Linked DNA regions of Luteibacter rhizovicinus DSM 16549. The protein of the gene in region 1 interacts with the protein of each later gene in a pairwise test. Links are inferred from orthologs where the notes say so. Each region holds a gene or a part of one and is shown on either strand. Other genes may lie near its edges. The genes, in order: BJI69_RS05975 and BJI69_RS16380.

Evidence for each region.
Region 2: the proteins of BJI69_RS05975 (region 1) and BJI69_RS16380 interact in binary tests that used the Escherichia coli proteins (3 or more experiments, as listed by UniProt). The link is inferred for Luteibacter rhizovicinus DSM 16549 from one-to-one orthologs.

What each region holds. Positions count from the first base shown.
Region 1 is NZ_CP017480.1:1,283,353-1,298,396, reverse strand. The notes cover bases 534-3,649. They hold BJI69_RS05975 (DNA topoisomerase I), read left to right. Parts: upstream 534-877; coding sequence 878-3,421; downstream 3,422-3,649. Other genes in these bases: tsaC (L-threonylcarbamoyladenylate synthase type 1 TsaC), read left to right, coding at 3,423-3,649; dprA (DNA-processing protein DprA), read left to right, coding at 534-777. In the rest of the region: more of dprA, read left to right, coding at 1-533; more of tsaC, read left to right, coding at 3,650-3,992; BJI69_RS05965 (AMP-binding protein), read left to right, coding at 4,030-5,373; purD (phosphoribosylamine--glycine ligase), read left to right, coding at 5,441-6,724; BJI69_RS05955 (hypothetical protein), read right to left, coding at 6,772-6,996; BJI69_RS05950 (hypothetical protein), read right to left, coding at 7,028-8,827; BJI69_RS05945 (MFS transporter), read left to right, coding at 9,055-10,929; BJI69_RS05940 (hypothetical protein), read right to left, coding at 10,946-11,812; nudC (NAD(+) diphosphatase), read right to left, coding at 11,854-12,843; iron-sulfur cluster insertion protein ErpA, read right to left, coding at 12,857-13,243; BJI69_RS05925 (bactofilin family protein), read right to left, coding at 13,266-13,700; BJI69_RS05920 (DUF6776 family protein), read right to left, coding at 13,687-14,400; bfr (bacterioferritin), read right to left, coding at 14,623-15,044. UniProt on the Escherichia coli protein: Releases the supercoiling and torsional tension of DNA, which is introduced during the DNA replication and transcription, by transiently cleaving and rejoining one strand of the DNA duplex.
Region 2 is NZ_CP017480.1:3,571,381-3,586,268, forward strand. What follows is about bases 3,742-6,701. They hold BJI69_RS16380 (IMPACT family protein), read right to left. Parts: upstream 5,540-6,701; coding sequence 4,943-5,539; downstream 3,742-4,942. Other genes in these bases: BJI69_RS16375 (ABC transporter transmembrane domain-containing protein), read right to left, coding at 3,742-4,887; BJI69_RS16385 (hypothetical protein), read right to left, coding at 5,536-6,501; BJI69_RS16390 (RNA polymerase sigma factor), read right to left, coding at 6,503-6,701. In the rest of the region: BJI69_RS16360 (ligase-associated DNA damage response DEXH box helicase), read right to left, coding at 1-503; BJI69_RS16365 (ATP-dependent DNA ligase), read right to left, coding at 460-2,055; BJI69_RS16370 (ligase-associated DNA damage response exonuclease), read right to left, coding at 2,055-3,077; more of BJI69_RS16375, read right to left, coding at 3,124-3,741; more of BJI69_RS16390, read right to left, coding at 6,702-7,057; BJI69_RS16395 (vWA domain-containing protein), read right to left, coding at 7,221-9,050; BJI69_RS16400 (GGDEF domain-containing protein), read right to left, coding at 9,769-11,262; BJI69_RS16405 (NAD(P)H-binding protein), read right to left, coding at 11,371-12,045; BJI69_RS16410 (SDR family NAD(P)-dependent oxidoreductase), read right to left, coding at 12,056-12,916; BJI69_RS16415 (TetR/AcrR family transcriptional regulator), read right to left, coding at 12,981-13,556; BJI69_RS16420 (anti-sigma factor), read right to left, coding at 13,708-14,442; BJI69_RS16425 (sigma-70 family RNA polymerase sigma factor), read right to left, coding at 14,439-14,888.

The DNA.
Region 1 (15,044 bases):
GCCCAGGCCCCGGGTCTGGCCAACGCCAGGCGCTTCGCCGAAGCGCTCGCCGTGGGTGGCCTGCTGGTCACCAGCGGGATGGCCGACGGTGTCGATGGCGCGGCCCACGAGGCCGCCCTGGATGCCGGCGAGCCCACCATCGCGGTCATCGGGACCGGTCCCGACCGGGTTTACCCGCGCAAGCACCACGCCCTGGCGCGACGTATCGCGGCTCACGGCGCCCTCGTCAGCGAATACCCGCCTGGGGTGGCTTCGCACGCGCGCCACTTTCCCCAGCGCAACCGGATCATCGCCGGGCTCAGTCTGGGCGTGCTGGTCATCGAAGCGGGGCTGCGATCGGGGTCGCTGATCACGGCCCGTGTCGCCGGGGAACAGGGGCGCGAGGTCTTTGCCCTGCCGGGATCCATTCACAATGCGCTCGCCGAAGGCTGTCACGCTCTCATCGCCGAGGGTGCGCGCCTGGTCCAGCGAGCCGATGAGATTCTAGGCGTACTGGCGCCTGCGGCGGTCGAACTGGGTGCCGAACTGCGGGCACGCCTGGAACGATCCGACGCCGGCACGGCAGTCGGACGGCGCAAGACGGGCCCGTTCGACTGGCGCCAGGATGAGGAATATCGCCGCCTCCTCGACGCCATGGGTTACGATCCCGCCTCTTTGGACGCCCTGATCGGTACGACGGGCTTCACCGCCGGCGCACTGTCTTCGATGCTTCTGATGCTGGAGCTCGAGGGCGAGGTTGCCTCCCTGCCCGGGAACCGCTATCAGCGTGTGGTCTGATCGCCGACGCTTGACAGCCGTCACGGCGATATGTTTCCAACTAAATATATACATACGCTGGGGTTCACTCGCCCCGACGGACTTCGGAACCGACTAACGCATGGCTAAGAACCTCCTCATCGTCGAATCGCCGGCCAAGGCCAAGACGATCAACAAGTACCTGGGGCCCGACTTCCAGGTGCTGGCGTCGTATGGCCACGTGCGCGACCTGCGACCGAAGGAGGGCGCGGTCGATCCCGATCACGGCTTCGCCATGGCCTACGAGGTCATCGATCGCAACGAGAAACACGTCGACGCCATCGCCAAGGCGGCCAAGGCGGCGTCCAGCATCTATCTCGCGACCGACTTGGATCGCGAAGGTGAGGCGATCTCCTGGCACATCAGCGAGATCCTCCGCGAGCGCGGCCTGCTCGAGGGCAAGGACGTCCAGCGTGTGGTCTTCAGCGAGATCACGCCGCGCGCCATCAAGGAAGCCGTGGCCAACCCGCGCAAGCTGTCCCACGACCTCGTGGACGCCCAGCAAGCCCGCCGCGCCCTCGACTACCTGGTCGGCTTCAATCTGTCGCCGGTGCTCTGGCGCAAGGTGCAGCGCGGCCTGTCCGCCGGCCGCGTGCAGTCGCCGGCCCTGCGCATGATCGTCGAGCGCGAGCTGGAGATCGAAGCCTTCACGGCACGCGAGTACTGGACCATCCAGGCCAACATGGCCCACCCGCAGGGCGACTTCGACGCCCGCCTGGTCAAGCTCGACGGCAAGAAGTTCGAACAGTTCGACCTGACCAACGAGGCCGATGCCACGGCCGCACGCGCGGCGCTGGAGAAGGCTGCCGCCGGCAAGTTCACCGTGGGCGAAGTGACCAGCCGTGAGCGAAAGCGCCGTCCGGCGCCGCCGTTCACCACCTCCACGTTGCAGCAGGAGGCCGCGCGCAAGCTCGGCTTCTCGACCAGTCGCACCATGCGCGTGGCCCAGGGCCTCTATGAGGGCGTGTCGTTGGGTAGCGAGGGCAACGTCGGCCTGATCAGCTACATGCGTACCGACTCGGTGGCCCTGTCCGACGACGCCGTGTCCGAACTGCGCGAGCTGATCGCGCGCGAATACGGCAAGGGCGCCTTGCCCGACGCCGTCCAGGTCTACAAGTCCAAGTCGAAGAACGCCCAGGAAGCGCATGAGGCGATCCGCCCCACCTCGGCCATGCACATGCCGCGCACCGTGGCGTCGTTCCTCAACGACGACCAGCGCAAGCTTTACGAACTGATCTGGAAGCGCACCGTCGCCTGCCAGATGGTCCACGCCACGCTCAACACGGTCTCGGTGGAGTTCCCGGTCGAGCAGTCGGCATTCCGCGCCACCGGTACCACCGTGATCGATCCGGGCTTCCTCGCCGTCTACGAGGAAGGCAAGGATCAGAAGAACGAGGACGACGACGAGCAGCGTCGCCTGCCGCGCCTGGCCCAGGGCGATGTCGTGCCCGTCGCTGCCGTCGTGGCCGACCAGCACTTCACCGAGCCGCCGCCGCGCTTCTCCGAAGCCAGCCTGGTCAAGACGCTCGAGGAATACGGCATCGGCCGCCCGTCCACGTATGCAAGCATCATCCAGGTGCTGCTCAGCCGTGAGTACGTGCTGCTGGAAAGCCGCCGCTTCCGTCCGACCGACGTCGGTCGCGCCGTGAGCCAGTTCCTCTCCGGCCACTTCGCGCAGTACGTGGATTACGACTTCACCGCCCGCCTCGAAGACGAGCTGGACGCGGTGAGTCGTGGCGAAGAAGCCTGGGTGCCCCTGCTCGAGCGCTTCTGGCTGCCGTTCAAGACCCTGGTGGACGACAAGACCGAATCGGTCGATCGCAACGAGGCCACCGGCGCGCGCGAACTGGGCGAAGACCCCAAGAGTGGCAAGCCGGTCTCGGTACGCCTGGGTCGCTACGGCGCCTACGCGCAGATCGGCAGCAAGGATGACGAGGCCAAGCCGACCTACGCCAGCCTGCGCCCCGGCCAGAGCATGCACACGATCACGCTCGAGGATGCGATGGAGCTGTTCAAGCTGCCGCGCAACCTCGGTCAGTCCGAGGCGGGTGAGGACATCACCGTCGGCGTCGGTCGCTTCGGTCCCTTCGTGAAGCAGGGCAGCACGTATGCCTCGCTCAAGCCCGAAGACGATCCGTACACCATCGAGCTGCCGCGCGCGCTCCAGCTGGTGCAGGAGAAGCTCGAGGCCATCGCCAACCGCATCATCGCCGACTTCGGCAACGACATTCAGGTGCTCAACGGTCGCTACGGTCCGTACATCACCGACGGCGAGAAGAACGCGCGCATTCCCAAGGACCGCGAGCCGAAGACGCTGACCCTGCCCGAGTGCGTCGAGCTCCTGGCGGCCGCGCCGGTGAAGAAGCCGCGTGGCGGCAAGGCGGCGAAGAAGACGGCCACCAAGAAGGCCGCGGCCAAGAAAGCGGCGACCAAGAAGGCCGCCGCGCCGAAGGACGCCACGGCCAAGAAGACGGCCGTAAAGAAGACGGCGGTCAAGAAGACGGCAACGAAGAAAGCGGCGACGAAGAAGACGGCAGCGAAGAAAACCGCCGTGAAGAAAGCCGCCGCCAAGAAGGCGCCTGCCAAGTCCGCGGCCGCCAAGGCGGTATCCCCGTCCGTCGACTGACATGCACCAGTACACGACGGCCACGGTCGACGCTGCCGCCGCGCTCCTGCGTGGTGGTGGTGTGCTCGCTTATCCCACCGAGGCCGTGTATGGCCTCGGCTGCGATCCGCACCATCGCGCCGCCTTCGACCGCCTGTTCGCGCTGAAGGGACGGCCGGCGACACAAGGCGTGCTGCTCATCGCCGCCGACTTCGACCAGATCGCACCCTATATCGATCTCGCCGCCGTGCCGGCGGCGGTACTCGCCGACGTTCGGACCTCCTGGCCCGGGCCGCATACCTGGATTTTTCCACGTAGCGAGCGGGTCCCCGAGTGGGTCGCTGGCGCGCATGCGGGCATTGCCTTGCGCGTGACCGCGCACGCGCCTGCGGCGGCCTTGTGCCGCGCCTTCGGCGCGCCGCTGGTCTCGACCAGCGCCAACCCCCACGGTGAACCGCCCGCAAGGGACGTTGCCACCCTCGAGCGCTACTTCGGCGATCGCCTGGATGGCGCGCTCGAGGCCGCGCTGGGCGGGCAGGAGCGACCCACCACCATCCGTGACGCCCTCAGCGGCGCTATCATCCGCGCCTGAGAGGGGGAGTCAGCCGTTGTCGATCGTCCATTCCGAGATGTCCGGGCGCCCAGGCGCACCGTCGCTGCCGTTGCTCGTTGGCTCGCTCTCCCGCGTCGTGGCCTGGCGCGACGGACATGCCGTCACAGCGACGACCTTCCTGGCCCACGTGCGTCAGGTGGCGGCCTCGCTTCCCGACGCCGAGAGCGCGGTCAACCTCTGCGAGGATCGCTACGCCTTCCTCGTCGCGTTTACGGCCCTGGTGCTGCGCGGCCAGACGAACCTCCTGCCGCCCTCACGTGCCGCCCACGCCGTCGACGAAGTGATGGCGAATCATCCCGGCGCCTACGCTATCGGTGAGCTCGACCTGTCGCCCTCACCACCGGGTTACCTGCGCATGCCGGCGCTCGACGATGTACCGCCCGCCGAAGGGAGTATTCCGTCCATTCCGGCAGACGCCGTGGTCGCCATCGGCTACACCTCGGGATCCACCGGCAAGCCGAAGCCGAACCTCAAGACGTGGGGCAGCTTCGTCGCCAGCAATGCCGGCAACGCCAGCATGCTCGGGCTCGCGATCGGCGATGCGTTCCATGTCGTGGCCACGGTGCCGCCGCAACACATGTACGGCATGGAGATGTCCGTACTCATGCCGCTGCTTTCCGACGTCAGCGTGCATGCCGGTCGGCCCTTCTTCCCGGCGGACGTCGCGACGGCGCTCGCCTCGCTACCCGAACCGCGCGTGCTGGTGACGACACCGGTGCACCTGCGTGCCTTGATCGAATCCGGCGTCGGCCTGCCATCACTGGCCGCGTTCGTATCGGCCACGGCACCGATGCCTGTCGAACTGGCCCGGTCGGCCGAATCCCACTTCGATGCACCGTTGTACGAAGTTTTCGGTTCTACCGAAACCTGCGTCTTCGCCAGCCGGCGCACGGCGATCGACGACGACTGGAAGCTCTACGACGATGTGGTGCTGCATCCGCAGCCCGATGGCACGTTGGTCGACGCGCCCCAATTGGGCGAGCCCATCGTGCTGGCCGACATCGTGTCGCTGCACGACGAGGGGCGTCGCTTCCGTCTGCGCGGGCGCAACACCGATCTGCTCGAGATTGCCGGCAAGCGTGCCTCGTTGGGCGATCTCAACCGCCGTCTGCTCGCCATCGACGGTGTCAGCGACGGCGTGCTGTTCCAGCTGGACGAGGCGGACGCCGCGGGCATTCGCCGTATCGCAGGCCTCGTCGTTGCCCCCACGCTGACCGTCGACGCCGTTCTCAACGCACTACGCCATGCCATGGACCCGGTGTTCCTGCCCCGGCCGTTGCGCCTGGTCGATGCGTTGCCGCGCAACGAAACCGGCAAGCTGCCGCGCGCCCAGCTGATCGAACTCATCGGCCAGCGCTGAGCGGGTCCCGCGCCCCGGGGTTGCCGACGCCGGGTAGAATGCCGGGCTCAACGTCTGGAGACACCCCATGAAAGTCCTCGTTATCGGCGGCGGTGGCCGCGAACACGCGCTGGCCTGGAAGCTTGCACAGTCCGCGCGCGTGGACGAGGTCATCGTGGCACCGGGTAACGCGGGTACGGCCCGCGAGCCCGGCCTGCGCAATGTGCCGGTGGCGGTGACGGATATCGACGGCCTCCTCGCGCTGGCGCAGAGCGAGGGCGTCGGCCTTACCGTGGTCGGACCCGAAGTGCCCCTGGTCGCCGGCGTGGTGGATCGCTTCGCCGCCGCCGGCCTGCGCTGCTTCGGGCCCACGGCCCGTGCCGCCCAGCTCGAAGGCAGCAAGGCCTTTGCGAAAGATTTCCTGGCCCGCCACCAGATTCCCACCGCGCATTACGCCGTGTTCACCGAACTGGCGCCGGCGATCGCGCACGTGCGCGGCACCGGCGCGCCGATCGTCATCAAGGCCGACGGCCTCGCCGCCGGCAAGGGCGTCGTGGTGGCCATGACGCTCGAGGAAGCGGAGGCGGCGCTGGAAGACATGCTTGGCCAGCAGGCGTTCGGCGACGCCTCGTCGCGCGTCGTCATCGAGGAATTCCTCGATGGCGAGGAAGCCAGCTTCATTGTCATCGCCGATGGCAGGCATGCCTTGCCCATGGCCACCAGCCAGGATCACAAGCGTCGCGACGACGGTGATCTCGGCCCGAACACGGGCGGCATGGGGGCATACTCGCCCGCGCCCGTGGTGACCGACGACGTTTCCGCCCGCGTCATGCGCGAGATCATCCAGCCCACGCTCGATGGCATGGCTGCCGACGGCACCCCCTTCACCGGATTTCTCTACGCGGGCCTGATGATCGACAAGGCGGGTGCCGCCAAGGTCATCGAGTTCAACGTGCGCTTTGGCGATCCCGAGACGCAGCCGATCATGCTTCGCCTGTCGTCCGACCTCGTCGACCTCGTCGAAGCCGCTCTGGACGGCGACGTGACGGTGGCGCGCGCCGAATGGGATGCACGCCCCTCGATCGGTGTCGTACTCGCCGCCGCCGGATATCCCGGCAAGGTGCGAACGGGTGATGTCATCGAAGGCGCTGAGCAGGACTTCGGTCGCGAGGTGAAGGTGTTCCATGCCGGTACCGCAGCCAACGAGCAAGGTGCGGCGGTGAGTGCGGGCGGTCGCGTGCTGACCGTTTGCGCGCTGGGCGCGGATCTGGCCGAGGCCCGCACCCGGGCCTATGCGGCGATCGGCCGGATCGGCCTGGCGGGGGCCTTCTATCGGAACGACATCGCGCATCGCGCCCTGCGGCGCGGTTGAAGGCGACGCCCCGTGTCCGTCTCGGGGCGTCGCCTTGTCCATGCGTGTCAGAGACCGTGGCGTATCGGAAGGGTCTGCCAGCGTTCGGTCGTCTCTACGTAGCGGTAGTCGAGGCCGGGGATCTTCTGGAATGGCGGTTGGCGGCCCGAGAGGTTCGGCACCCAGTCCTCGTCGCTGGGCGGAGAAGGGTAGGACGACCATGGGCGTAGCAGGAAGTGATTGGGATTCGGCGCCATCAGCTGGTGACGTGAGGGATCGAATTTTGCATTCAACGAGCGGTCCCGCAGGTGAAGCCGCCAGGTTTCACCCCCCTCGTACATGGAATGAATGCGATCGGCGGACCATTTCCACTGCTGGTTGAGTGCATGGGCTTGGCAGGGGGCCGTGCTCACGTTTCCATCGCGCGTATCCGTCGTGAGGCAGGCGCCATCCGCGCGGTTGCGATAGGTGCTGTCGGCTTCCAGAATCCATCCACTGCTGCGACCGCTTTCCCTTGTTGCAGGCCGCAAGGCCCACCGCTCCACCGTCGGCCTGAAGGCACTCGCCGAGCGCCGACAGGGACTGGATCAGAATCGTCGCGCTGCGCGTCAGGTAGGGCGAGGAAAGATCGATCTTCGACGCGACCCAAGGCTGGATGTCGCCGCCTTCGTAACGCTTCTTGTCGACGCCGTCCTCCCACGGGAAGCCATTCTTCTCGACCTCGAGGACATCGCGTGAGGCGGTGTCCAGGCGTACATAAGGTCGCCTTTTCGGATCATTGCGTACACCCGTCCACATGAAGGTCCGGTTCTCCACCGTGCCGCGCGTCGCGACCAGGACGGTCTGCTCGTAGTTGCCATCGATCCGCCATTCGGAGGCGGTCTCCAGTGAAGCGCGACGCATCATCGGCGTCATTGTCCGGGTCGAAAGTTTCTTGCTTCCAAAGTAATCGGGGTTGCCACTGATATCGTTGGACAGAGGGAACGTCCAGGTGCTCGCGAGGCCCCAGGGGTACGTTTGCGCGCTGACGGCGACCGAATAATCCTCGACGCTCATTTCCACCCCGGAGCGCTCGCTGGACTCGCTTGCCCAGGCCAATGAAAACGGCACCTTGCCCTGGGCGCTGATACCGTCCTTGTTGAGCCCGCTCTGCACATCGGGCGAGACGGACGCGGTGAACGTGCTCTTGCTCGAAATTTCCTCGGTGATCTTCCGATGGGTCGCGCCGCTGCTCTTGGGCACGGCCTGCAGGAGCCGGGCGCCGGGGGACGTGTCCTTCCACTGAAGGAGGGTCGTCGAGCGATAGGCTTCGGGGGCGTAGAGGAAAAACCCCTCGCCATGGGGCTCGAAGTACGGTGTCAGGCCATCATCATCGTGGCGTTTGAGAATACCGTTCGCGTGGGGAATGACGTTGACGGCGGCTTCCACCGCGATCACCTTGTAGTCGTGACTTGGGGTGGTATCTCGCATGATTCGAATCGTCTGCGAGGCGGAACGACCGTGTTTCGAGAATGTCTGGTCGTCGATCCGCAGGAAGGCGCGCTCGCCCTGACCATCAGCCGGTACCGCGTCCTGCTCCAGGCTGGCCGAGGAAAGCATGGCGGTGTAAACGGCATCGGACGCGTGTTGCCAGGACTCCGCGGCGTCGGGGTCGTCCAGGGCCTCCGTGACCGAGGTAACGCTGTAGCCATCATCGGTGTGCCGGTAGATGGCGGTCCGACCCATCGCCTCGACACCAAAGGTGGCGAGCTCGTGGCGGGTCTCACCCGGGCGGCTGGTGACCAGGACGGCGATGCCTCGCCCGAGCATATTCCTGACCTCGGTCCGTAATGCGGGATCGCCCAAGGCCGCGCTGGAAACCCATGCGGCGAGCGGTATGTCGTCGTGCGTCGCATCGCCGGGTGGCCGGCCCTGTAACGACGCGGGGACATCCCAGCCCGCCGGATTGCCACCGGTCGCAGCGAGCGTCAACGGGATGTCGGTTACCGCGATGAGGTGTGGCGATGCATCGACGGTGCGTGAGGGCTCGACGGCTGATGCATCCGCCTGGGCCGGCTGGCCATAGGCGGCCATCATCGCGGCGATGCAGGCTGGAGCGATCAGGGAACGGTGTCGACGTTTCATGGAGCCATATCCTTGGCGGGGGAACGGATATCTTGTCGGGCGCCGCCCTTTGACTGATGTAGGGAAATTCGTCTATGTGCGTGGGTCTTTCGAGCGGGATGTAGGAAGCGTGATCAGGTCGCGTACGTGTGACGCAGCCGTGCTGTAGGGACATCGCCCGGTCTGCGGAATACGCCTGCGGGGACGGTCGGATACACTCGGCGCATCTCCTGGCGGCGGCACATGGAATGTCTCAGTTCTCCCTGTTGACGAAGCGACGCTTCGCACCCTTCTTCTGGACGCAGGCGCTCGGCGCGTTCAACGACAATGCCTTCCGCAACGCGATGGTCATGCTCGTCGCGTTCCAGATGGCCTTGCCCGATGCCCAGGTGTCGCTCTACACGAACCTCGCGCCCGCGCTGTTCATCCTTCCGTACTTTCTGTTTTCGGCAACGGCCGGACAGATTGCCGAGAAGTTCGAGAAAACCCGCCTCATCCGCTACGTGAAGCTGTTCGAGATCGCGGCGATGGTCGTCGCGGCGATCGGCTTCTTCACCCACCACATTTCCCTGCTGCTGGTGGTGCTGTTCCTGATGGGCATGCACTCGACGATGTTCGGTCCGATCAAGTATTCGATCCTGCCGCAGGCGCTCGAACGCGACGAGCTGGTCGGTGGCAATGCGCTGGTCGAGATGGGCACGCAGCTGGCCATGCTGGTCGGCATGATCGTCGGCAACTCGCTGATGCTGATTGCTGGCTACGGCACGCTCGCGGCGTCGCTGACGACGATTGCGATCGCGGTCACCGGCTACCTGGTGAGTCGTTCCATTCCTGCCGCGCCGGCCACGGCCCCGCAACTGAAATTCAACTGGAATCCCCTGAGCGAAACCTGGCGCGTGCTCAAGCTCACCCATGAAGACCGCGCCATCTTCAATGCGGTGCTGGGTATCTCCTGGTTCTGGTTCTTCGGCACCGTGATGATCGCGCAGCTGCCCAACTACACCCGTCATGTGCTGGGTGGCGACGGCTCGGTGAATACGCTGGCGCTCACGCTGTTCTCGATCGGCACCGGCGTGGGCTCGCTGCTTTGCGAACGTCTCTCCGGCAAGCGTGTTGAAATCGGTCTCGTGCCGATCGGCGCTTTTGGCTTGACGGTCTTCGCGGTCGACCTGTTCTTCGCGCACCCGGCCGTGACGGCTGGCGCGACGCTAGGCTGGACCGCCTTCCTCGCCGTGCCGGGGGCATGGCGCGTCGCGCTCGACCTCACGATGATCGGCGCATTCGCCGGCTTCTACGTCGTACCGCTGTTCGCCTTCGTGCAGAGCCGCGCGCCACGCGAACGCCTGTCGCGCATCATCGCCGGCAACAACATCGTCAACGCGCTGTTGATCTGCATCGCATCGGGATTCGGCATCGGCCTGACCGCCTTCGGCCTCAGCGTGCCGACAATCTTCCTCATCACCGGCCTGATCAATATCGCCGTCGCGGTATACATCTTCACGCTCGTGCCCGAGTTCATGATGCGGTTCATCACCTGGATCCTCGTGCATTCGCTTTACCGCGTGCGCGTGGATGGGCTGAAAAACGTGCCGGACGAAGGCGCCGCGCTGGTCGTCTGCAACCATGTGAGCTTCATGGATCCGCTGATCCTGATGGCCAGCGTGCGCCGACCGATGCGCTTCGTCATGTACTACAAGATCTTCAACATCCCGGTATTGAACTTTGTGTTCCGCACGGCCAAGGCGATCCCGATTGCCGGGCGCAACGAAGATCCCGCGCAGCTGGCACGGGCCTTCGAGCTGATCGACGAGGCCTTGGCCGCGGGCGAAGTGGTATGCATCTTCCCCGAAGGTGGGCTCACCAAGGACGGCGGCATCGCGACATTCCGTCCAGGCGTGGACCAGATCCTCGCGCGCCGTCCGGTGCCGGTCGTGCCGCTGGCGCTGCGTGGCATGTGGGGCAGCATCTTCAGCCGACGCGATAGCGCCATGCACCGCTCGCGCCTGCCGCGCCGGTTCTGGTCGAAGGTCGAGCTGGTCGGTGGCTCGCCGCTGAAGGCGAGCGACGCGAATGCGGCGGTGCTGGAGGCGCGGGTAAGCGAACTGCGCGGCGACCGGGCCTGAGTCAGGCCGCCCTCAGTCAGGCCACCCAGGCGGCGAGGACGATCACCGCGACGACGGCAAGCCAGACGACGAGCACGCGACGGATCACCCGCCGCGCATCCTCGAGTTCGGCCACCGGATCGCTGACGTCCTGAACATAACCGTCGCCGGCCTCGACATCCGCATCGACACCTGCGCGTGCGACCGCACCAAGGAAGTCGGGGTCGAGGCGCGAACGCGGGCTGCCCGAGGTGTGGTGCCAGTGCTTCCAGGCGCCGATCACGGCGTCGAAGTCGGAGACCAGGGCCATGGCGAACACCATCAGGTGGGAGGGAATCCAGTCCAGTGCATCGGCGACGCGCTGTGCCGCGATGCGGGTGGCGCTGTCCAGTGCCAGTGAGGCATTGCGGCCGAGGATCTGCGCCAGGCGATAGCCGAGGCCTCCGGCGGGGCCGAGCAACAGGAACCACAGCAACACGCCGAAGCGGCGACGCAGCGCGCCGTAAAACGCTGCTTCGACCAGCGCCGGCGCGAACCAGGTCAGCGCTTCCTCGTTGTGACGCAGGCCGAGCATCGCCTCGTCGCGACGGAGCGTGTCGGGCGCGCGCAGGATAGCGTCGATGTCGGTTTCGATCTCGCGAGGACCGAGGGCGTAGACCAGGACGGCGATCGAGAAGATCAACCAGGCCAGATCGAAAAAGGGCAGGGATGCCAGCAAGGTGGCGAAGATCGCCGTGGCCAGCACCGGAACGAGCAGGATGACGGCGACGCGCCCGGGGCCCGAAGTATCGCCCAGTCGGTTCACCCAGCCGCGAAACCAGCGGTCGTCACGCCACCGCGCGAGCTGCGGCACGCTCCAGACGATGGCGAGGGCGATGAGAACGGCGAGGAGACGTAGAGCCATGGCGAGCGCGATCCGCTGGTCGATGCACCGATTGTAGGGGATCAGCCGCGGGGCGGCGCACTCGCGATGAGTTCGTCGAGACTGACGCCGCGCAAGCCGAGCCAGTGCTCGATCAGTCGATACGACACCGAGAGCGGCGGCGGCACGCCAAGGTCGCCACTGGCCATGCCGTTGACGATGTCGTCCACCGTGAACCAGCGCGCGTCTTCCAGCTCGTCGTCGCGCAGATGGATCTTGCGCGTCTTCGCCGTGGCGGTGAAGCCGACCATCAGCGAGGCCGGCAGCGGCCAGGGCTGGGACGAGTGGTAGGTCGCGTGGAGCACTTCGATGCCGGACTCTTCGCGTACTTCGCGACGCACGGCGTCTTCGAGCGATTCGCCTGGCTCGATGAATCCGGCCAGCGTGGAATAGCGGCCGGCGGGCCACCCTCGCTGGCGACCGAGCAGGCAGCGGTCACCGTCTTCCACGATCACGATGATCGCAGCGTCGGTGCGCGGGAAATGCATATGCGCACCGTCCGGGTTGGTGCACTGCACGCGATGGCCTGCGGCAACCACGAGGGTCGGTGCGCCGCACTGGCTGCAGAACCGGGTCTGGCGCTGCCAATGGGTGATGCCCTTGGCGAAGGCGAACAGTCCCGCGTCGAACGCGCTGAAGACCAGGCCCGCTTCGCGCAGCGACACACGGCGTGAGCCGGTGAGTGTGGTGAAGAGATCGGCCTGGGCCTCGTCGACGACCAGCGCGAACCAGGCGGCATCCGCGGCAATGCCGAGGAAGGTCGCGGGAATGTCACCGAAGCGCTCGCTACGCATCGTGGGCGACATCCACTCCGGAGCATCGTCGTCGCTGCGTGCGAAAGCCTGGCCATCGCTGTCGAGTAGAAGGAAGCGGCTGCTGGCAGCGCGCTCGACGCCTTCCACCCAGAGGCGGTCGTCACGACGCTCGGCCATGCGATCGATGTCGATGCCGGCGAAGACATTCTCACGGGCGCGCACAGCGACAGCCCGGTCGCGCTCCTGGTCGATCGTCACGCCGCGCGACCGCTCATGCGCTGAACGACGAGCCGCAGCCACAGGTCGTCTTCGCGTTCGGGTTGCGGATGACGAACTGAGAACCACTGAACGATTCCGCGTAATCGATCTCGGCACCGGTGAGGTACTGCAGCGAGAGCGGATCGACGACCAGCGTGACGCCTTCGCGCGAGACCGCGAGGTCGTCCTCGGCCTGGTCTTCGTCGAATGTGAAGCCGTACTGGAAGCCCGAGCAACCGCCGCCACTGATGTAGACGCGCAGCTTCAGGCCGGGGTTGCCTTCTTCCTCGATCAGCTGGTGCACCTTGCGGGCAGCAGCTTCGGTGAAGATCAGCGGCGCACCAGCGGACCGGTAGTCCGGGGACGGCGCCATGGGAAAGGGGTTGTTCATGCCACCCATAATGGCGCCGTTCGGCGACAGGTCAAGCCTCGGCGGGCACCGGGGCGGCCTCGATGGCGGCCTGGGCGAGCTGGCGGACGGTGGCGGGGGCACGGTGGATCATCTTGCCGTTGACCCGTGCGCCGGCCGTCATCTCCAGCACCTGATACTGGACGTCGCCGTCGATCCGGGCCAGCGGGGCCAGTTCCAGACGCTCCGAGACCTCGATATTGCCCGTGACGCCACCGTTGATCACCGCGTGTGGCACATCGATGCGACCGATCACCCGGCCGGTCTCACTGATGGTGAGTACGCCATCGCTGCCCGGATCGGCCTGGACCGATCCCTCCACCACGCCGTCCAGGTGCAGGGTGCCGCTGAACTGCACGTCGCCGCGGATGGTGACGCCGCGGGCGATCAGGCTGGTCGCGGCGGCGCCGACGGAGGGAGCCTGGTGCTTCCGGTTACTGTTGAACATCGTTGACCTCGTCGCTTCGAGTGGCGTCTTCCCAGGGAATCGTACGCGTGACGGGCTCGTCGCCGTCCGGGCTGGCGACGACGCGCAGGCGCGTCGGCTTGAACCCGGCGGGGAGGGTGAAGCTTCCCTGGATCTGCTGGAAATATTTGAACGCAAAGGCGGGCCCCTGCGCCGCGGCGGGCTGGCCGAGCGCCGGCCCCTCGAGCGTCGTGACCTTGCTGCCCTGGATGCCCTCGACGGCCACGCTGAGGTTGCCCTTCAGCACCTCGCCGCGCCGCGCGTTCTGGGTGAGCGTGATCACGACGTTCCAGGCGTTGGGCGATCCCTTGACCGGCTCGGTGCGGGCACCCTGGACTTTCAGCCCGTCGCGCTGGCCATTGCCGCCGACGAGGCGCGAATAGAACGCGAGGTCGGTGCGCAGGCCGCTGATTTCCTCGTCGCGCTCGGCCAGGTTTCGCTTGAGTTCCTTTGCGGCGATGCCGGCGACCTGGTCGGCGCGCTGGAGGTTGGCTACCTGTTGGCGCAAATCCTCGTTTTCCTCGCCGAGCGCGCGAGCGCCCGTCCGGGAGGTGACAGCGGCCGGCCCATGGCTGGTCAGCATCCAGACAAAGAGTCCGACGACGACCAGGCTGGCTGCCCACAGGCCGAGCAGCAGCGCCCGCTTGCGGCCCTCGCGAACCGTGTCGGCGAGGGTGCGCACGACGAATCGTGGCGGGTGCCGGGAAGCCATGGGCGATTCCGTGGAGGAGGCGTGAAGGCCGGATGGTATAGCCCGCCCCTCCCTCCAGGGTCAACCGACAGCCCCCCAAACTGGGACCAGCCGCACTATGTGGGAGTCGATTCATCGGCGAAAGAATCTCGCGACCACCACAAAAAAAGCCGCCTCGCGGCGGCTTTTTTCTTCAGTCGATAAAGGCGGACCTCAATCCGACAGCTTCCCCACCTTGCTCAGCATGTACCGCTCCGGACCGATGTCCGAGATCAGGCTGAACTGCGTTTCGAGCCAGTCGATGTGCTCTTCTTCCTGGCCAAGGATGAACTTGAACAGGTCGCGGCTGACGAAATCGTGGATGCCTTCGCTGTAGGCGATCGCCTCACGCAGGTCCTTGGTCGCGATCATCTCCAGATCGAGGTCGCCCTGCAGGGCTTCGACCACGTTCTCACCGATGCGCAGCTTGCCCAGGTGCTGAAGGTTCGGCAGGCCGTCGAGGAAGAGAATCCGCTCGATCAGCTTGTCCGCGTGCTTCATCTCCTCGATCGACTCTTCGTACTCGTGTTTGGCGAGTTCGTTGTAGCCCCAGTCCTTGAACATCCTGTAATGCAGGAAGTACTGGTTGATCGCGG
Region 2 (14,888 bases), 2.3 Mb from region 1 along the record:
TTGCCGATGAGCTCGTGCCACTCGTCGACGACGATGCCGCGCAGGTTGGCGAAGCGCTCGCGTGCATCCGGATAGCTGAGCAGCAAGGCGAGGCTTTCCGGTGTCGTGACCAACAGCTCGCACGCGCCCCGGCGCAACCTGGCGCGCTCGGCGCTGCCGCTGTCGCCCGTGCGCCTTAGCACGCGCCACGGCAGCTCCATGGCCTCGACGGCCGCCGTGAGGTGCTGCGCCGTATCGGTGGCGAGCGAACGCAAGGGCGTGATCCAGATCAGTTGCAGACCGGTTTGCGGACGCAGCAGTGCGTCGATAAGCGGTCCGCCCGCAGCGGCGAGGGTCTTGCCCGTGCCGGTCGGTGCGTGGATGAGGCCATTCCTGCCCTCGGCCCAGGCACGCCATGCTGCGCGTTGGAACGCCGCGGGCCGCCGCTCCTGCGCGGCGAACCAGGCGACCAGGCGGGCCTCAGCCCGTCGCCAGGCGGCGGAGGTCGTCGAGTTTGTCGGCATCGCGTATCGCGAGGTCGGTTCGCCAGCGGAGGATGCGCGGGAAGCGCACGGCCACGCCGGCCTTGTGGCGGCCCGAGGCCTGGATGGCTTCGAAGGCGAGTTCGAAGACGTGGGTCGGTTCCACCGAGCGGACCGGGCCGAAGCGATCGATGGTGTGCGCACGGATCCAGCGGTCGAGGCGGCCGATCTCGTCGTCATCCAGGCCGGAATACGCCTTGGCCACGGGGACCAGTGCTTCGCCATCCCACACGCCGAAGGTGTAGTCGGTGAACAGGCCCGAGCGACGACCGTGGCCCGGTTGGGCGTAGAGCAGCACGGCGTCCACGGTGTAGGGATCGACCTTCCACTTCCACCAGTCGCCGCGTTTGCGACCGACGCGGTACGGCGAGTCCAGACGCTTCAGCATCAGGCCTTCGGTCTGTCGCTCGCGCGACTCGGTACGGACGGCTGCAAGCGCATCCCAGTGTTCGCCGGTGACAACGGGTGAGATCATTACCGTCGGTCCGTGCCCGTCGACGAGGCGTTCGAGCGCGGCTCGCCGGACACGCAGAGGTTGCTCACGCAGATCGATGCCGTCGAGCTCGAGCAGGTCGTAAACCATCAGGCGCACCGGTGTATCGGCAAGCAGCTTCGCTCCCGGCTTCAGCTTGCCGATGCGCTTCTGCAGGGCAGCGAAGGGCAGGGGACGATCACCCTCAGGTGCCCAGGCGAGAATTTCGCCGTCGAGGACGCAACCGTCGGGCAGATTCAGCGCCGCCCGTTCGAGCTCAGGGAATCGACCATCGAGGCGTTCCTCGCCGCGCGACCAGATCAGCACGCCGCCGTCGCGCCGCATCAGCTGCGCGCGGATGCCGTCCCACTTCCATTCGGCCAGCCAGTCCGCACGCTCGCCGAGGCTGGCGATGTCGTGCTCCAGTGGCGACGCGAGAAAGAACGGGTAAGGCCGTTCGCCGGCGTGTTCGTCGGCACGCTCGGGTCCGGCGAGCGCCTCGAAGGCCGCGGCGCCGGGCTTCCATGTACCGGTCAGGCGATGGGCGATCAGATCCGTGGGCAACGAGGACCATTGCGCGATCGCCTGCACGACCAGCCGGTGCGACACGCCCACGCGCAGTGAGCCGGTCAGCAGCTTGTTGACGAGGAAGAGCTGGTCGCGGGGAAGCGTAAGCCACCACTCGCGAAGCAAGCCCATGCGTTCGGCGGACTCCAGCTTGCCGAGCGATGGCAATCGCGCCTCCATCCACACGTGCAGTGGCGTGTCGTCGGTGGCGTCCTCCGGTGTGGGCAACATCAGTGCGACGGTCTCGGCCAGATCGCCGACATGGGCGTAACAGTCGTCGATCAGCCAGTCGGCGTAACCGGTCTCCGCCGCGAGCGCGAGGCGAAGCTCGGTCGACGTCGCCGTGCGCTTCAGCTTGCCGCCGCTGAGAACGTAGACCGCCCATGCGGCGTCGACGGGCGGTGCGTCCCTGAAATAGGCGGCCATTGCATCGCGCTTGGCCGAGGTCGAGGCGGTGCGGTCGAGCGCCTCGAACAGCGCGGCGAAACGGCGCATCAGTCGCCTTCCTCGCTGTCGCGCACGTCGACCGCGGAGCCGCCCAGGGAGCGGAGCGGTCGTGCGTCGTGGCCGGTTTCGCGCAGATGGCGGATGAGCGCTTCGCCATCGCCGTGGGTCACGTAGATCCGCTTGGCGCCGCAGTCGCGCACGCTTTGCAGCAGGCCCGGCCAGTCCGCGTGGTCCGAGACGATGAAGCCCCGATCGTAGCCGCGTCGACGTCGTGCGCCGCGCACCTGCATCCATCCCGATGCGAATCCCGTGGACGCTTTCGCGAAGCGACGCATCCAGGGCGATCCCGCTGCCGAGGGCGGCGCCATGATCAGCTCGCCCGCAAAATCCTTGCCGCGCGCAGACTCGCTCACCGGTTGCGTGGGAACCATGCGCACGCCGGCCTCGCGATACGCCTCGACCAGACGCAGCATCGCGCCGTGCAGATGCACGGTGCGATCGGTGCGCGCGGCAAGCTCGGCCAGAATGCGCTGGGCCTTGCCGAGCGCATAGCAGAACAGGACGGCGGGAACAGCGCGTTCGGCACATTCATCCAGCCAGGCGAGCATCTCGCCAATCACCGTGTGCATCGGCGGCCAGCGGTAAATCGGCAGGCCGAAGGTCGACTCGGTGACGAAGACGTCGCAGGGCACGGGTTCGAACGGGACGCAGGTAGGATCGGGATCGCGTTTGTAGTCGCCGGAGACGACAGCTACCAGGTCGCGACCTTCGATGCGCAACTGTGCCGCGCCGAGCACGTGGCCGGACGGATGCAACGACAGGCGCGTGTCGCCCAGGGTGAACGACTCGCCGTAAGCGTAGTCACGGATCGTCGCGGTCGCCCCCAATCGCTCGCGCATCAGCCCGAGGCCGGCGCTCGCCACGTGATACAGCTCGCTGCCCGCCCGTGCGTGGTCGCCATGGGCATGCGTAACCACAGCACGGGGCACGGGAAGCATGGGGTCGATGAAGAAGTCGCCCGCCGGGCAATAGAGGCCTTCGGGGCGAGGAAGAAGCAGATCGCTGTCCATCGCCGCACGGTAGGCGGCGAGTCGTCAACGCGACGAAAACAAACGGTCAGGCGACGAACTGCAACCTGGCCAGTTCGGCGTAGAGACCGCCTTCACGCAGCAAGGCCTCGTGCGTGCCCTGGGCGACGATCCGGCCGCCGTCCATGACGACGATGCGGTCGGCGCGCTGCACCGTGGCCAGGCGATGGGCGATGACCAGGGTGGTACGACCCTTCTCCAGTCGCTCCAGGGCGTGCTGGATGGCGGCTTCCGACTGGGCGTCGAGGGCCGAGGTGGCCTCGTCGAGCAGGAGCAGCGGCGCGTCGCGCAGGATGGCGCGGGCGATGGCGACGCGTTGCTTCTGCCCCCCGGAAAGGCGCACGCCACGCTCGCCGAGCATGGCATCGTAGCCTTCCGGCAGGGCCTGGATGAAGCCATCGGCTTCGGCCAGGCGCGCGGCCTCGCGTACTTCCTCGTCGCTGGCGTCCTCGCGGCCGAAACGGATGTTGTCCGCGGCGCTACCGCCGAAGATCACCGTTTCCTGCGGTACGAGGGCGATGGCGCCGCGCAATTCGGGCAGCGCCAGCGCACGCAGTTCGACGCCGTCGAAGCGGATCGAACCGGCGACCGGATCGTGGAAGCGCAGCAGCAGGCTGAAGACCGTGCTCTTGCCGGCGCCTGACGGGCCAACGAGGGCGACGGTTTCTCCGGGGGCGATCTGCAGATCGAAGCCGGACAGCGCGGCGACGTCGGGTCGCGACGGATAGCGAAATTCCACCTGGTCGAAGCGCAGCGCGCCGGTCACCGGCTGCGGTAGCGGATCGGGCGCATCCGGGGTGGCGATGGTCGCTTTCTCGGCGAACAGCTCGCCGATACGTTCCATCGCACCCGCGGCCTGCAGCACATCGCCCCAGACCTCCGACAGGCCGGCGACGGAGCCGGCGGCGAAGATGGCGTAGACGACGAACTGGGTCAGCACGCCGGGTGCGAGCTCGCCGGCGATGACATCGCGGGCACCCGCCCAGAGCACGAGGGTGATGGCGCCGAAGATCAGGACGATCACCGCGGCGGTCAGCATCGAGCGCATACCGATGCGACGACGTGCCGTGGCCAGCGCGAGGGCGATGGCGTTCGCGTAGCGGCGGCTCTCGATCGGCTCACGCGCATAGGCCTTCACGGTCTGCGCGGCGTTGAGCGTTTCGTTGGCGACGGCGGCGGCATCGGCGAGACGGTCCTGGCTGTGACGGGACAGCTTCTGGACACGGCGGCCGAAGATGAGGATCGGCAGCATGACGGCGGGAATCACCAGGGCGGTGAGGCCGGCCAGGCGCGGACTGGTCCAGGCCATGGCGGCGGCCGAGCCGATCAGCATCACGGTGCTGCGCAGTGCCACCGAGATGCCGGAGCCGACCAGGGTCTGCACCAGTTCGGTGTCGGTGCCCAGGCGCGAGGTGAGTTCGCCCACGCGCGTGCTCTCGTAGAAGCCGACATCCAGGTGGATGACATGCCGATAAAGCGCGCTGCGCAGCGCGGCGAGCGAACGTTCGCCCAGCAAGGCAATGAAGAAGTAGCGCGCGGCGGTGGCGAGCGCGAGGACCACGGCGAGGCCGAACAGCGCCAGGAAGGTCCCGTTGATCGTCGCCAGGTTCGAGGCAAGGAAGCCCTTGTCGATGATGTGGCGCAGGGCGACCGGCAGCAGCAGCGACGAGCCCGATGAGATACCGAGGAAGAACAGCCAGCCGATGGCCAGGTTCTTGTGCGGCCTGAGGAAGGGCCAGAGATTGCGCAATGCGCCGATGTTCCGTGACTTCTCCCTGCGTTCTACGGTCATGCGCGGCTCGTTGCTCTGGTCATTTGCCAACGGATGGGGCCACCCGGTGCAGTATTCAATCGATCCGGCGCGGCTGGATGCGCCCCCGGCTCAGATCGACCAGCCGCGCGGCGATGGCGTCGAGGCGATCCAGCGGGGCCAGCACGGTCAGTTCCGCACCATCGGCGACGAAGGTTTCCTGCTCGATGGTAGCGTCCATCTCGCGGATCCGCGCGGTAAAGAGCGCGATGTCGGCAAAGTCGCAGTGCACGAATAACCGACCCATGGCGACGATGGCGACGCGCGGCGCGAGCCTGAGGCATTCTGCCGCGGTGCCGCCATAGGCCCGGGCAAGTCCCCCGGCACCGAGCTTGATGCCGCCGTACCAGCGCGTGACCACGACGACCACGCGATCGCAGCCCTGGCCATCGATGGCTTGCAGCATCGGGCGCCCGGCGGTACCGCCGGGCTCGCCATCGTCGTTGAACCGGTAGGCGTCGCCGATGCGGTAGGCCCAGCAGTTATGCGTGGCGGTCGCGTCGCCCACGGCCTCGACGAAGGCGAGCGCCTCCGCCGCACTGCCGACCGGCGCCGCCTGGGCGAGGAAGCGGCTCTTACGAATGTCTTCCTCGTGCCGCCACGGCGACGCGAGGGTTTCCAGCGGAGCGTTCAAGGGTTCAGGTCGCGCAGATCTTGGGGCAGGTCGTAGTCCGGGTAGCGTCGCCGCAGGTCGGTCAGTTCGCGCAGCGCCTGCGCGCGATCGCCGCGGTCGAGCAGGCGGCGGATCTCGCCGACACGGTCGTCTGGGCCAAGAGCGGTGGGAACCGTCTTGCGCATGAGCATGCCCGAGGGAGCCGGCGCGGCTTTGTCGTCGTGCTGCGGCAATGACGATGGCGCAGGTGCGGTGGCATCTAATCGCTGCGGAGCCGGTGCGGGTACGGGTGCGGCCGACACGATCGCGGCCTCGGCCTCGGCGGCCGCCGCAGGTGCGGGTGGGGCTGGCGGTGCGGGTGGTGCGTACGGTTCCGGAGGAGCGGCCGGAGCCGCTGGAGCGAGTGCCACCGGTGCCGCGACGGGTTCGGTGACGGAAGGTGGGGCGGACACGTTGAGGCGAACATGCGTGGTCGCGGCGGGGGAGACGGCGCGGTGTGACGCAGCCCGCTGCGCGGGAATCGCCGATGAATCGGCTCCCACACGAGCCGAAGCGGCGCCTGCATTCATCGCAGCGGCGCCTGCACGAGATGCCTGGGCTCCCGCATCGCGGGGCTTGCTCAGCTCTCCTGTGGGAGCCGCTTCAGCGGCGATGCTCTCCGCCGCGCGCCCGTCCAGGCTATCCGTCGTTGGGCTTTTGACCGTAGCCGGCGTGGCAGCCATCGGGATGGTCGACGTTGCAGGCGGCGGCAGCTCGCGCACCTGCCAGGCCACCCCGACGGCGAGGACGAGCACGGCGGCGGATGCCACGGCGACAGGCCAGCGCGGACGACGCTTCACCGGCATCGCCCGGGTCGCCGCGGCAAGCACGGCGGCATCGAGCGACGCGTCCGGCTCGGTCTTCGGCAAGCGCGCGTACAGCGCCGCGAGCTCGCGTTCGTCGGGCAGGTCGTCGTCGATGGGTGGGGGCGTGATCTGGGTCATGTCATTCGGCAACGAGTTCGCGGATCCGGGCCATGGCGTAGCGAAGTCGCGATTTCGCGGTTTCGCGTCCTACGCCGGTGACGGCGGCGATGTCCTCCAGGGAAAGTTCGTTCTCCATGCGTAGCACGAAGGCGGTGCGCTGTTCGTCCGGCAGGCTCTCGATGGCACGTTGCATGCGCCGACGCAGTTCGAAATCCGACAGCGCGTGCTCGGGTTGTTCGCGTTCGGGTGCGGCCTGGTTTGCAAACACCGCTTCGGCTTCCTCCGCACCGGCCTGCGGGCGTTGCTTGCGGAAACTGTCGATCGCCAGGTTGTGTGCGATCTGCAGCAGCCACGTGCTGAACTTCGCTTCGACACGATAACGCTGACGCGCCGCGATCACACGACTCCAGGTTTCCTGGAAGAGCTCGTCGGCGATCGCGCGATCCTTCACCGTTTTCAACAGGAACCGGTAGAGGGGACCCTTGTGCCGCGCGTAAAGCTCGGCAAAGGCAGCCGCGTCCCCGCCCGCCCAGGCGAGCATGAGTCCGCCATCGTCGGCCAGGGGAGCATCCATGGCCGGGGAGGGTAAGGCATTCACGGGGGTTTGGGCGATGGGCAGGTTGTTCGCTCCGGTGGATCGCCGATGAATCGGCTCCTACAAGGGCAGCAACGCCGCCTTCGGGTAGGAGCCGATTCATCGGCGAAGGGTGCTCGCCTCAGTCAGCCAGCTTCTCGCCTCAGCGAATGAAAGCCCCCGCCACCGGCTGCTCGGTCTGCATCCCGCCGGCCAGCGCCGCCAGTCTCGCCATGCCCGCCCGATAACCACCCTCGTCCTTGCCGAGCGCACCGTGCGCCAGCGCCGCGACCTTGTCGTAACCGAAGTCGTCGACATACTTTCCGCCACGCAGGTTTTCGGCGAACGCAGCCGCGGCGGCGGCAAAGCGCAGCCGTTCGCTGGGTGCCGCGGCGACGTGTGCCGACAGCGGCTCCTCGATCAGCTGGCTGGCACCACCCTCGGGTGCCTTGTAGCGCAGGCGGAGGAAGGCCAGTTCGTTACCCTTCGCCTCGACGGGTGCATCCTTGCCGTAGCGCAGGGGATCCACGCGTGCACCGGGCGCACCCTTGAGCGTGATCTCGTAGAGCGCGGTGACATTCGCGCCGGCACCGATCTCACCCGCATCGACGGCATCGTTATTGAAGTCCTCGCGGGCAAGTACGCGCTTCTCATAGCCGATCAGGCGGTATTCGGCGACCACCCCAGGATTGAACTCGACCTGGATCTTCACGTCCTTCGCGATGGTCATCAGCGTGGCCGACATCTCGTCGACCAGCACGCGGCGTCCCTCATCGAGACTGTCGATGTAGTGATGGCTTCCATTGCCGACATCGGCAAGCTCCACGGCCATTTCGTCGTTGTAGTTGCCTTCGCCGAAACCGAGCGTCGTCAATGCCACACCGCTCTTGCGCTTCTCGGCGATGCGATCCTTGAGCGCCTGCACACCGGTCGTGCCGACGTTGAAATCGCCGTCGGTCGCGAGGATGACGCGATTCACGCCGCCCTTGATATAGCCCTTCATGGCCTGCGCGTAAGCGAGGTCGATGCCCGCGGCGCCATTCGTGGAACCGCCTGCGCCGAGCGCATCGATGGCGGCCGTGATCGTCGCGTGCCGGTCGCCTGGCGTCGACGGCAGCGCCACGCACGTGGCACCGGCATAGGTCACCAGCGAAACGCGATCCTGCGCGCGGAGCTTGGGCACGATCTGTTTCAGCGACGCCTTCAGCAAGGGCAGCTTGTCCGGTTCATCCATCGACCCGGAGACGTCGACGAGGAAGACCAGGTTCGCCGCGGGGATCTCGCTGACCGGGACCTTGTAACCCTGAATGCCGACCATCAGCAGCTGGCGGTTGCTGTTCCACGGCGCGGGCGCCAGTTCGGTGGTCACGCTGAACGGCCGCGAGCGATCCACCGGCGGCGCATAGCCGTAGTCGAAGTAGTTGATGAACTCTTCCGTTCGCACGGCATCGGCCGGCGGCAGGCGACCTTCGTTGAGCATGTGGCGAATGTTGGTATAGGAGCCGGTATCCACGTCGATGCTGAAGGTCGACACCGGATCGGTGGCGGCCAGGTGCACGGCATTGGCGTCGCGATGCTTGTAGTTGTCGCGATCGGTCGCGTACTGCGCCGGCAGCATGGGGCCCATGATGCCGCCCATGGGTACGGGCGCCCGCTGGATCCTGGACATCACCGGTGCGGCGACCGTCGGCGATGCGCTGGCGGTGGCATCGGCTTCCGCGACGGCTAAGGGCATCGGAGCCGGCGGGGCGGCAGGTGCCGGTGCGGATACGGCAACGGGTGCCCGCGAACTCGATTTCGCCGCCACGGCCATCGGTATCGGCAGCGGGCGACCGGGCCCGTAGCTGCGTCCGACCTGTTCGCAGGGTGCGTCGTTGACGACCGCTGGCTCGGCGGCGATGTGCCGGCGAGACGATCCATCGGAGGCGGCGCTACCCGCCGCGACGACGAGGCCGGCAAACAGCAGGGGCAGGGTGATGCGTAGCGTATTCATCGTGCGTGACCTCGTGGGGGACATGCAGATGAAACGTGGGTGTTGGGGAAAGGGGTTAAATTTATTTTCGTGGGTGTTTGGGGGGGGCTCGGCTTCGGCTTCGCGTTTGCGCTGCGTCGCAAGAGCCGGCGGGTATCGCCCTCGGGGCCACGCTCCGGCGACCCGCGAAGGAAGGGCCGCGAATCGCGGCCGTTTCTTTATTGCCCTACGGGCCGGGTCGGCGCCCCACCGGCGGTTTCCGACTCGACATCCTGTCTCGCGAAAACGGCTGGCCGTCCTGGCCAGCCCCCTTCGGGCTTTATCCGGTGGGACGCCTCGCCTGCGCTACCGGCCCCGAGGGCGATACCCGCCGGCTCTTCCGAAGACTGAGGTGGGGTGGGGTCGAGCCAACGCTCGCATGATCGAATGCACCGCGAGGTTTGTGACGCTGGCCTTATGTGGGAGCCGGCTGTTGCCGGCGAACCCTCAGCGTCGCGATCGCGAAGGAGGCCTTGCGTTGAATCGTGCTGGCGCTTCACCGCTCGCCTCTTCGCCACTCGGCCTCGCTCGCTTGCTCGATGCGCTGAGGGTTCGCCGCTGAAGCGGCTCCCACAGCAAAGCACTGCGTTGCGCGTGCGCGTCGCGTTTGCGCTCTCCCTTCAACCAACCTCATCGTGGCCCCGAGGGTGGCACCCGCCGGCTCTTGCGACGCACCGCGACGCACGGCGACGCATTTCGCTCAAGAAGCGCGCGAGGGTTCCAGGCGAGCATCTCCCTGCGCACCGATGCGGTTGCGGCCGGCGTTCTTCGCACGGTAGAGCGCGCGATCGGCGGCATTGAGCAGGTCCAGCGGACCGCCGTTGGCATTGGCCAGCAGGGTGGCCACGCCGATCGTGATGGTCAGCACGCCGAACGGGCTCAGCGGATGCACGATGCCTTGCGCTTCGACCTGGGCACGGAGGTCTTCGGCCAGGGCCACGGCGTCGGCGAGGCGGGTGCCCGGCGCGATCACCGCGAACTCCTCGCCGCCGAAGCGGGCGATGAAGTCGCCGGCGCGCAGGCCGCGACCAGACAGCACCGAGGCGAGTGCGCGCAGGCAATCGTCGCCGGCGAGATGGCCATAGCGGTCGTTGTATTCCTTGAAGAAGTCCACGTCGACCATGAGCAGGGCGATCGGCTCGCGCTGGGCAGGGCGGTGCCACTCACGCAGGAGCCGCTCGTCCAGCGCGCGGCGGTTGGCCAGCCCGGTAAGGCTGTCGGTGAAGACCAGGCCCTGCAATTCGTCGCGGCTGCGCGAGAGGCGAAATTCCTCCTCGACCAGATCGACCTGCGCCAGCGTGCCGCGCAGGCCGATGCCGATCACGGCGGCGATGGCGCCGCCGATACCGAGCGACGGATAGACCGGGATCACCATCAGGCCGAAACCGAGCACGCTCATGGCGAGGAAGGTCGGGCTCGCACTCTGCACGAAGCGGATCAGGTACACCGGCGGATGCCAGTGGCGTTGCGGCTGCCTCGTCATGGTGACGATGAACAGCGCGAGGAAGGGCAGGTCGAGCAGGGCGTCCCAGGAGGAAGTGCCGAAGTCAGGATGGCCGTTGAGCGCGACGTAGTGGTTGTACGAGTAACCGGATATCGCGTAGACGACGAAAAAGGCCATGACCGCGCGGAAGAACGCGTGGTCGTCGGCGCGATCGGTGGCGACGAAGCGCAGCAGGGCGGCAACGGCCAGGCAGACGTTTTCGAAGTCGAGCATGTAGGCCACGTCGACTGCCTGCTGCGGGCCTATCGCGCCTTCGAGCGTCACGATGGAAAAGGTACGGATGTAGAACAGCACGCCGAGCAGGCCAGCCAGGACGAGGTCGATCGCCATGGCCCATTTCTTTCGCGCCGCGACGGGTGCGGAGGAGACGGCGACGAGCACCGGCAGGACATACAGGATGTAGAAGAACATGCTGTCGCCGGGCGCCGGGTTCGAATTGTCGAGCACGTAGTTCTGTCGTGCCGACAACGACATGCCGATCGTCCACAACCCGAGGCTGGCAAGCAGGAGCCACCAGCGGTGGTCACGGGGCGTGCCCGAACGCATCCAGGCCCGCCATGCACTGAACATGGCAAGGGCGGCCACGGAGAAGAAAAACGTATACGAGAGTGCCATGCCGCTGGCGGGCAGGACCGCCAGCGCGGCTGCGTGAACCGCGACGATGGCGGCCGCGGCGATGAATGCTTTCATGGCGTGCCTCCCCCGACCTGCAACGCATAGATCATATCGGCGGGCGGAGCAGGAAGTTGAGTTTCATTGCGCCGGATTTTACGGTTTGGGACACCACAAATGTGAAGGTCAGGCGCCGCTCCGCACCACCTCCTCGATGTCGCGGGTTTCGAGGACGGTCTTTGCATAGCCGTGCCGGGCCAGTGCGAGCAGCGCACGCCCCACCGTCTCGGTCGTCGCCACGCTGTACGGCATGAGCGCCCGGAAAATCGGCAGGATAGGGGCCATCAGCGGATAGATCATCCGGTAGGCGCGCGTGCGCGACCGGGCGCCGTTCATGGGCTGGATGGCGCCCGGCCGAATGGCGTGGACGCGTTTGAACGGCAACCGGGCCAAGGTGTTTTCCGTGCGCCCACGGATGCGAGCCCACATGACTTTGCCGGATTCGCTGCTATCGGCTCCGGCACCGGAGACATAGACGAAGGTCATCGCCGGATTGAGCCGGGCGAGCGTGGACGCGGCGGCGAGGGTCATGTCGTAGGTCAGATGCGTATAGGTCGCCTCGTCCATGCGAAACGACGTCACGCCGATGCAGAAGAAGCAGGCATCGAAACCGCCGAGCCTGTCCTCGATGGCGCGGTAATCGAACAGATCGGCCTGGACCAGGTCCTTCAGTTTGGGATGGCTGGCGCCGCTCGGCGATCGCCCGATGGCGACGACCTCGTCGACGTCGGATGCGAGCAGGCATTCGCGCAAGACGCCCTGGCCGACCATACCGGTGGCACCGAACAGCAGGATTCTCATGCCGGTGTCCTCAGTAGGCCGGGAAGGCGGGCATGGCGCCGGCACCGATGTCGGTCGAACGGCTGACCTCGGCCCAGCGCTGGTCGGTTTCGCGGCGGGCCTGCTCGACCTGGCCAGCGAAGGTCGCTGCGTCGCTGCCCAGGAGCAGTCGTACCGGCGGACGCGGATGCGCGGCGAGGCGGAGCACGACCTCGGCGACGCGCACCGGATCGCCTGTTTCGTTGCCGGCGTAGCCGGAGAGCATGTTCCGCAGGGCGCCGACGCTGGCCTCGTAGTCAGGCAGGAAGGACGGAAGATCGGCACCCGCACGGCGCGCCCAGTCGGTGCGCATGCCGCCCGGCTCGATCGCCGTGACATGCACACCGAGTGCACCGAGTTCGGCGGCGAGTACTTCGGAGAGTCCACCGACCGCCCATTTCGCTGCCTGGTAGGCCGACATGCCGGGCGTACCGATTCGTCCGCCGACCGAGGACACGTTGATGACGCGCCCGCTGCGACGCTCGCGCATCGAACGGACGGCGGCGCGCGTGAGATTCACCACGCCGAACAGGTTGGTCTCGATCTGTGCGCGATAGTCGGCCGAGGACATCTGCTCGAAGGGCACGAGCTGACCGTAGCCGGCGTTGTTGACCAGGACATCCAGCTGGCCGAAGGCGTCCAGCGTGAAGCGCACGGCGTCGATGCACGCGGCTTCGTCGGCCACGTCGAGCGAGGTGACTTTGAGCGTGTCGGGAAAGCGGGTGCGAAGCGCGTCGAGCGTTTCGACGCGTCGCGCGGTAGCGACCACGCGATGACCTGCGGTGAGCGCGGCTTCGGCGATATCGCGACCGAGACCGGCGCCACTTCCTGAAATGAGCCAGACCTGTGACATGGGGACATCCTCGTTATAGTGAGTGAGTACACACTCGGTTAAGTGGGCAGATAAAAGGCGCGTGTCAGCCCGAGCCGATCGCACGCCAGATGGCTTCGAAGCCGGCACGTCGATAGTCGGCGGCCTGGGCCGGGTTTTGCGCCATGAAGTGCATGGTGGTTTCGGCCACGGCGGTGATGATCCCGGCCATGAAGCCGATGGGTTGCCCCTGGCGGAGGGCGCCCGACGCCATGCCCTCGTTGAAGAGGCCGGCGATGTCACCGAAGACCCGCTCGCCTTCCGCGCGCGTGTCGGCCGTGATCCGTTCGGACACCGTGAGCTGGGCCATGGCGATGCGCAGGGCAGGTTCGGCCATGCCCCAGTCGAGGTAGCGGTTCCAGACGTGCTCGAAGCGCTCTTCGATCGGCGCTCGCGAGGGATAGCCCTCGTACATCGTCTCGCGCAGGCTGCTTTTCGCGCTCAGGTAGAGCGCATTCAGCAGCAGGTCCTTGTCGGCGAAGTAGGTGAAGATCGAGCCTTCGGCCACGCCTGCCAGTTTCGCGATGAGCGATGTCGGCGCGCCGACACCCCGCTCGGCCACGCCCTGGGCGGCGGCAGCGAGGATAGCGTTGCGTTTTTCTTCGCTCTTGAGGCGGGCCATGGCGGGTCGATAATAAGTGAGTGCTTGCTCATTATGAGGGCTGGGAGGGGTAATGCAAGCACCCTATCGCCGATGAATCGGCTCCTACACAAAGCGGCGCCACCAGGGGCCTCACGTCCTTGTGGGAGCCGCTTCAGCGGCGATGCCCCTATCAGGCAGCCCGAATAGCGCCCTTGGCAATGACCGGTCCGGTCGGCTGCCCGGTGGGCGAGCCACCGACAGGCTCCAGCGACACGGCAAGCGCCGCTGTCGGGCCGAGGCGGTCGAGGAGGGCCTTGTCCAGGTGGAAGCGCTTGGGATCGCCGGGCGGGAAGACGCCGACCGAGATCGGGGCGCCGCCTGCCGGGATCAGCCACAGTTCGGTGTTGCGGTCCGCGGCGACGGCGGCGGGGCTCGCCGGCACGACGAGGAGTTCGGAGCGGTCGATGTCCATCGTGGCGGTCCAGCCCGCGACGCCGTTGTCGCCGGCGATCGTCGAGACCATGAGGACCGAGGGGTGGACGGCGACGGACGGCGCGACCGGCCGGTTCAGGGTGACCACGATCAGGCACGCCGCGACTGCCGTGGCACCGACGCCGATCCAACGCCACAGTCCCAGACTGTCCCAGGCGCTGGCGCGCGAACGCGAGGTCCCGCTAACCGTCGCTGCCTTATCGAAGGCGAGACGGCGACGAATGCCGGCCCAGACATGGGCAGGTGGCGCCACGTCGGTGACTTCCATGGCCAGGGGTGTGAAGTGTCGCTGCCACAGCGCAACCGCCGCGGCGGCCTCGGGATTGCTCTGGACTTCCCGTGCCACGGCGGCTCGCGCATCGGCGTCGAGCAGGCCGAGCGCGTACTCGGCGTAGCGCAGGTTGTCCTTGTCGGATTCGAAGCTGCTGTTCATGGATTGAGGCATGCCCTGAGTTGCAGGAGACCACGACGAATCCAGCTTTTCATGGTGCCGAGGGGCACCTTTGCACGTTCCGCCAACTCGTTATACGTAGCGCCGCCGAAAAAGGCTTCACGGATCGAACGACGTTGCTGGGTTTCCAGTTCGGCCAGGCAGGCCTGCAGGTTGCGGTACTCCTCGTCGCTCTCGGCGCCGTGTGCGGGGCCGGGGCCCTCGTCGACGAGGGTTTCCCAATCCACCTCGACCGGACGCAGGTCGGGACGCTGGCGCAGGCGGTCGATGGCCTTGTTCCGGGCGACCGTCACCAGCCAGGTGATCGCGCTGGACAGCTTCGCGTCGAAACTCCGCGCACGCTTCCAGACGGTGACGAACGCTTCCTGGAGCACTTCCTCGGCCTCGTCGCGATCGCCCATCAGCCGCAGGCAGACGCCGAACAAGCG